2 regions of the Streptomyces sp. 3214.6 genome follow, and region 2 is predicted to be linked to the other one. Evidence: riboswitches for the same ligand, from Rfam matches in the RefSeq annotation. Region 2 holds a riboswitch; the other holds the start of a gene.
The links. Region 2 has a riboswitch for cyclic di-AMP ahead of B5557_RS17290 (C40 family peptidase). Riboswitches for the same ligand answer to the same signal wherever they lie in the genome.

Region 1: another riboswitch for cyclic di-AMP. It lies ahead of B5557_RS06660 (M23 family metallopeptidase); the one in region 2 lies ahead of B5557_RS17290 (C40 family peptidase).

The regions. Positions count from the first base shown of each region.
Region 1 covers NZ_LT670819.1:1,485,985-1,489,390, reverse strand. The annotation lists gene B5557_RS06665 (alpha-galactosidase) at 1-1,496, shown strand, start outside; cyclic di-AMP (ydaO/yuaA leader) riboswitch at 1,801-1,960, shown strand; gene B5557_RS06660 (M23 family metallopeptidase) at 1,963-2,868, shown strand; gene B5557_RS06655 (GDSL-type esterase/lipase family protein) at 3,152-3,406, shown strand, end outside.
Region 2 covers NZ_LT670819.1:3,897,536-3,900,941, forward strand. The annotation lists gene pcrA (DNA helicase PcrA) at 1-1,378, opposite strand, end outside; cyclic di-AMP (ydaO/yuaA leader) riboswitch at 1,634-1,799, shown strand; gene B5557_RS17290 (C40 family peptidase) at 1,807-2,991, shown strand; gene B5557_RS17295 (tellurite resistance/C4-dicarboxylate transporter family protein) at 3,406-3,406, shown strand, end outside.

The DNA.
Region 1 (3,406 bases), 2.4 Mb from region 2:
CGGGGCACCAGCATCTGCCCTGGGTCGCCCTGGACACCGACGCGACCGAGGAACGCGGCGAGGTCTACGGCTGTGCCCTCGGCTGGTCGGGCTCCTGGCGGATCGCCGTCGCCCAGCTCCCCGACGCGCGCGTGCAGATCACCGGTGGCGCCGGCTACGACGACTCGGGCCTGCTGCGCCTGGCGACGGGGGAGTCCTTCATCACGCCCGTCTTCGCCGGTCTGTGGAGCGACGCCGGGTTCGGCGGGGCGAGCCGCACCTGGCACGCCTACCAGCGGGCGCACGTGATCCCGGACGCCGAGGGGGACCGGCCGGTGCTCTTCAACTCCTGGGAGGCCACCTACTTCGACATCTCCGAGGAGCAGCAGGCGACCCTCGCCCGGCGCGCCGCGGCGATCGGCGTCGAGCTGTTCGTCGTCGACGACGGCTGGTTCGGGGCGCGCACCGGCGACCACGCCGGGCTCGGTGACTGGCGGCCCAACCCCGACCGCTTCCCGAAGGGGCTGAAGCCGCTCGCCGACTATGTGCACGCCCTCGGTATGCAGTTCGGCATCTGGGTCGAGCCCGAGATGGTCAACCCCGACAGCGACCTGTACCGGGCGCACCCCGACTGGGTGCAGTTCCAAACGGGACGAAAGCGGACGGAGTTCCGCAATCAGCTCGTACTGAACCTCGCGCGCGAGGACGTCCAGGAGTACCTCTGGGAACAGCTCGACGCCCTCCTGTCCAGCGCCCCCGTCGACTACGTGAAGTGGGACTTCAACCGCTGTTTCACCGACGCCGGCTGGCCGGACGATCCCTACCCGCAGCGCCTCTGGGTGGACCATGTGCGGGCCCTCTACGCCCTGCTGGACCGGCTGCGGGCCGCCCACCCGGGCGTCGCCTTCGAGTCCTGCTCGGGCGGCGGCGGACGCATCGACCTCGGCATCATGAGCCGCACCGACCAGGTGTGGACCTCCGACAACACCGACCCCCTCGACCGGCTCGACATCCAGCACGGCTTCAGTCAGATCCACCCCGCCAGGGTCATGGCCGCCTGGGTCACGGACAGCCCGAACGCCCAGCTCAACGGCCGGGTCAGCTCGCTGCGCTTCCGGTTCGTAAGCGCCATGGCCGGGGTGCTCGGCGTCGGAGGGGACCTCTCCGAATGGAGCGAGGAGGAGCTGGCCGAGGCGCGCGAGTGGGTGGGCCTCTACAAGGAGATCCGGCCTCTCGTGCAGCATGGCGACCTCTATCGGCTGCGGCCGCCGGCCGGTGGCCTGAGCGCCGTCCAGTACGTACGCGGCGACGAGGCGGTCGTCCTCGCCTGGCTTCAGGCACAGCGGTTCGGCGAGCCCGTTCCGGCGCTTCGGCTGCGCGGGCTCGACCCGACAGCGTCGTACGAATGCCGTGAAACGGGCGAAGTGCACCGAGGGGCCGTGCTGCTGCACCGCGGGCTGCGGACCGGACTGCGGGGCGACCTTGATGCGACGGTTATCCGACTGCGACGTATCTGAGGGTTCTGTCCGAATTGGAACCTTAATTCCAACTCGCTGCGGAATAAGGAAACCTGGGGAAGTCTCGCGTGAGCAGCGTCATATTCGTGACCGTACGTCGTGTGCCATGCTCACGTAATTTGCGTGTTTTTCAAGGGGGTTTGACGAAAAGCGGGCCTATTGATTGACGGAGCGTGACCGGGAATTCGCGCAGCGGATCAAGAGAAATGCGTTGTCCGTGCAACCTCTGCTTGTCCCTGTGCGTCCTGGTCGCTTACGTTCCACACCAATCCGGACGGACGCCCAATCCTGCCGCCGTCCGGTGTCCGCACACTCACCCGTACCCGGCAGGAGCGGGGGACCCACAGGCAGAACCGCCTGTTCCGGTCCCGGAACAGGCTTGGGGTAAAGCCGCGCCTCGGCGCGGCCGGACATCTCCAGTCCGCACCCGACAGCTCACCTCGCAGGCGCCGGAGAGGAATTCTTCATGCCCGCGAAGGGTAAGCACCGCCGTCCCAAGTCCCAGCGCTTCACCCGTTCCATCGCCGTCGCCGGAACCGGCGGCGCCGCGCTCGCCCTTCCGCTCATAGGCGCCACCGGCGCCCACGCCGCCCCCGTCCATTCGGCTTCCCAGTCGGTCGCGCAGACGGTCGCGCAGTCTGTTTCGGAAAAGGCCGTGCAGTCCGTTCCGGTGGCGCAGAAGAAGGCCGCCGCCACGGGCACCCGAACCTACACCGTGCGGTCCGGCGACTACCTCTCGAAGATCGCCGACGAGCAGAACGTCAGCGGCGGCTGGCAGAAGCTGTACCAGGACAACCGTGCGGCCATCGGCGGCGACCCGTCGCTGATCCACCCCGGCCTGAAGCTCTCGATCGGCAAGAAAGCCACGACCGGCGGCACCAAGTCGTCGTCGGGTTCGTCCTCTTCGTCCGCCCCGACGCAGGCGCCCACCCAGGCCGCCGAGAAGACCACCAGCACCTCCAGCGGTTACACCCTGCCCGTGGCCGGCGCGACCATCGGAACCGGTTACCACGTGGCCGGCAGCATGTGGTCCAGCGGCTACCACACCGGCGTCGACTTCGTCGTCCCGACCGGCACCTCCCTCAAGGCCGTGGGCGCGGGCACCGTCGTCTCCGCGGGCTGGGGCGGCGCGTACGGCAACCAGGTCGTCATCAAGCTCGCCGACGGCTACTACGCCCAGTACGGTCACCTCTCGCAGCTCTCCGTCTCGCCCGGCCAGACCGTGACCGAGGGCCAGCAGATCGGCCTGTCCGGTGCGACCGGCAACGTGACCGGCCCGCACCTGCACTTCGAGATCCGTACCACGCCGGACTACGGCTCGGACGTGGACCCGGTCGCCTATCTCCGCTCGCACGGTGTCGTCGTCGGCTGACCCCGCCGACGACCGCACGCCACACGTCTGACCGCGCCTGACCGCGCTTGGCGCGCCACGCGCCTGACACGCCTGACACGCAGCCGAAGGCCGGACCCCGATCCCCGGGTCCGGCCTTCGGTGTGTCCGTGTGCCGGGCCCGCCGACCGGGCCTTGCGTGTTCATGATCGTTTCGTTGCGGTCGTGTGGCAGCCCCTTTCGTCCCCTCGACAGGCGGGTCAGGGTGGGGCCACAGTGATCTCCGTCAGGGAGCAAGCGCTTTCTACCGTTCTTCGGAGGTCCCGTGTCCGGCGCCGACCGACGCACCGTCATCAACCGGTTCCTGAGCACTGCGGCGGCCGTGGCGCTCCTCACCGGCGCCGCACCGTCCGCCGCGGCCGCGTCCGGCGGCACGGACCTCGTCCGTCCCGACGATCGGCGACTCGTCTACGAGGGGCACTGGGGCCGAACCGGCGAGGCCGCGATCACCGTCAACTCCGGTTCTCGGCTGCGGTTCCGATTCGCGGGCGGCGCCGTCCACGCCCTGTTCGACGTCTCG
Region 2 (3,406 bases):
CGCCGCCGACGACCTTGTAGGGCAGGCCGACCCGGATGAAGATCTCTTCGAAGACACGGGACTGGGCGTTGGTGCGGTAGAAGACGGCGACGTCACCGGCCTTCGCGTCGCCCGCGTCCGTCAGTCGGTCTATCTCGTCGGCGACGAACTGCGCCTCGTCGTGCTCGGTGTCGGCGACGTAGCCGGTGATGCGCGCGCCCGCGCCCGCGTTGGTCCACAGGTTCTTGGGGCGGCGGGACTCGTTGCGCTCGATGACCGCGTTGGCGGCGGACAGGATCGTCTGCGTGGAGCGGTAGTTCTGCTCCAGCAGGATCGTCGTCGCGTCCGCGTAGTCCTCCTCGAACTGGAGGATGTTGCGGATCGTCGCGCCCCGGAAGGCGTAGATCGACTGGTCGGCGTCACCGACGACGCAGAGCTCGGCGGGCGGCACGTCGTACTCGTTCGGGGGCACGTCGACAGGGTGCTCGGAGGTGCCGACCAGCTCCCTGACCAGGGCGTACTGGGCGTGGTTGGTGTCCTGGTACTCGTCGACGAGGACGTGGCGGAAGCGGCGGCGGTAGTGCTCGGCGACGTCCGGGAAGGCGCGCAGCAGGTTGACCGTCGTCATGATCAGGTCGTCGAAGTCGAGGGCATTCGCCTCGCGCAGCCGCGACTGGTACATGGCGTAGGCCTGGGCGAGGGTCTTCTCGAAGCCGTCGGCGGCCTGGGCGGCGAAGTCCTCCTCGTCGATCAGCTCGTTCTTGAGGTTGCTGATCTTGGCGCTGAAGGACTTGGGCGGGTAGCGCTTGGGGTCGAGGTCCAGGTCGCGGCAGACCAGGGCCATCAGGCGCTTGGAGTCGGCGGCGTCGTAGATCGAGAACGACGACGTGAAGCCGAGCTTCTTGCTCTCCCGGCGCAGGATGCGCACGCACGCGCTGTGGAACGTCATCACCCACATCGCGTTCGCGCGCGGGCCGACGAGCTGCTCGACGCGCTCCTTCATCTCACCCGCGGCCTTGTTGGTGAAGGTGATCGCGAGGATCTGCCCCGGGTGCACGTTGCGCTCGGCCAGCAGGTGGGCGATGCGGTGGGTGAGCACACGCGTCTTGCCGGAGCCGGCGCCGGCCACGATGAGCAGCGGGGTGCCGGCGTGCACGACCGCCGCGCGCTGGTTGTCGTTCAGCCCCTCCAGGAGCGCCGCCGCGTCCAGCGCCGGGCGCGGGGCGCCGCCGCGGTAGTAGGCGTCCCGGTCCGGGGGCACGTCGAACTTCCCGCCGAACAGATCGTCCGGAACCGACTCCGGTCCGTGATCGTCCTCGGGCGGCGGCGGGGGCTCGTCCTCGTGGGCGCGGGGGCCCTGGAGGTCCGCCAGGAAGCTGTCGTCAAAGAGGCTGCTCATCGCTCTCCGAGTCTAGGGGGCGCCACTGACAACCGGCCGCCCTCCCGGAAACATCTCCCCCACTCACCCTCCGGCAGACATCCGTCACGATCCGCGACCGACGTGGTCGAAGCACGAGATCACAGCCCGAGGTCACGAAAATGTATCGGGCATATCACCCATCAACCTTCACAGGGGCCACACGAGTTGGCTACCGTGCCGGGCAGGCCGTACGACCCCCACCGGCGAACCCCGCCGGGCCGCGCGGCCTCCGCCGAGTCCGACGCGCCCGCTCGCGCCAGCCGGAGCCGGGGACCCACCGAAACCCTGGGGTGAATCGGCCCAACCCCCTTCCGGGGAGGCGGCCGTAGGGCAACCCTTCCGATGATCTACCCGCCCGAACCCGACAGCTAACTCGGTAGGCGGAGCACTGGAAGGAGTCGCCTCCCTTGGCGTCGCAGCACCGCAAGCCGCGCTCCGCGGGCCCGCGCGTGGCAGGCATCCGCACACCCGCTCTCGCCACCGCCGCCCTGACGTCCGTGGCCCTGCTCTCCCAGACGGCGAACGCCGCCCCGTCGGACGACGGCAAGCCGAGCCTGGAGGAGGTCGAGAAGAAGGTCGACGACCTCTATCGCCAGGCGGAGTCGGCGACCGAGAAGTACAACGCCGCCAAGGAGAAGACGACCAAGCAGCGCAAGCAGGTCGACGGCCTCCTGGACGACGTCGCACAGCGCACCCAGAAGCTCAACGAGGCGCGGCAGGAGCTGGGTTCCTATGCCGCGGCCCAATACCGCACCGGCGCCTCCGCGCCCGACACGGCGACCTTCCTGCTCGCGGACACCCCGCAGGACTACTTCGACCAGAACCAGCTGATGAGCCGGCTGACCGACCGCCAGAAGGGTGCGGTCGACGACTTCGCCACCGAGCAGTCTGCGACGATGCGCAAGCGCCAGGAGGCCGCGGAGAGCCTCGCGTCGCTCACCGACACGCAGAGCGACCTGAAGACCGCCAAGGCCACCGTCCAGAAGAAGCTCGGCGACGCGCGCGAGCTGCTGTCCCGGCTGACGGCCCAGGAGAAGGCCCGCCTCGCGGCGATCGAGAAGCAGAAGCGGGAGGAGGCCGCCCGGCAGGCGGCGGAGCTCACCCGGCAGCAGGCCGCGGACCAGGCCGCGGCGCAGCAGGAGAGCGGCACGGGCTCGTCGAACACAGACACCGGGACTGGGACCGGGACCGGGACCGGGTCCTCGTCCACCTCCCCCGGGGACTCCTCGTACGCCACCAAGGCCGAGAAAGCGCTCGCCTTCGCCCGCGCGCAGATCGGCAAGCCGTACGTCTGGGGTGCCACGGGCCCCGACTCCTACGACTGCTCCGGCCTCACCCAGGCCGCCTGGAAGGCCGCCGGCGTCAGCCTCCCGCGCACCACCTACGACCAGGTGAACGCCGGCACCACCGTCTCCCTCGCCGACGCCCGGCCCGGCGACCTGGTCTTCTTCTACGACGACGTCAGCCACGTCGGCGTCTACATAGGCAACGGCATGATGATCCACGCCCCGAAGCCCGGCGCCTACGTCCGCGAGGAGTCGATCTACTACGACGGCGAGTCGGGCATCCACAGCGTGGTGCGCCCGGCTTGAGCGCACACACACGCGCGAGCCTCACGGCAGGCAGCCGCGGGGGAACGCCGTAGCGCACGCGCGCGTGGGCTGCGTAGCGGGCACGCGCGCGTGGGGTTCGTTCGCGGAAACGGAGGCGGAGGCGAGAGCGGGCAGTGCGCTTCGTGTCCAGCGACGTGGCGCGGGCCGCGCTGAGCGGCCGCCTGGCGCGCCCCGCGCCGGCGCAATCGCCCGCCACCGCTCCCGCTCAGCCCCGCGGGCCCCGCTCACGCCCTGCACGGCGCCCATGACCCGCCCCACACACGTGCTCTGCGCGCCCGCTCTACCAGGCCCCACCCCCCAGTCCTCACTCCGCGCCTGCACCCGCGCGCATTTCTGGTCGCCCGCGCGCGTGCCCCGCTCGTGGGCTGTGTCGTGCTCCTTAGCATCGGGCGCA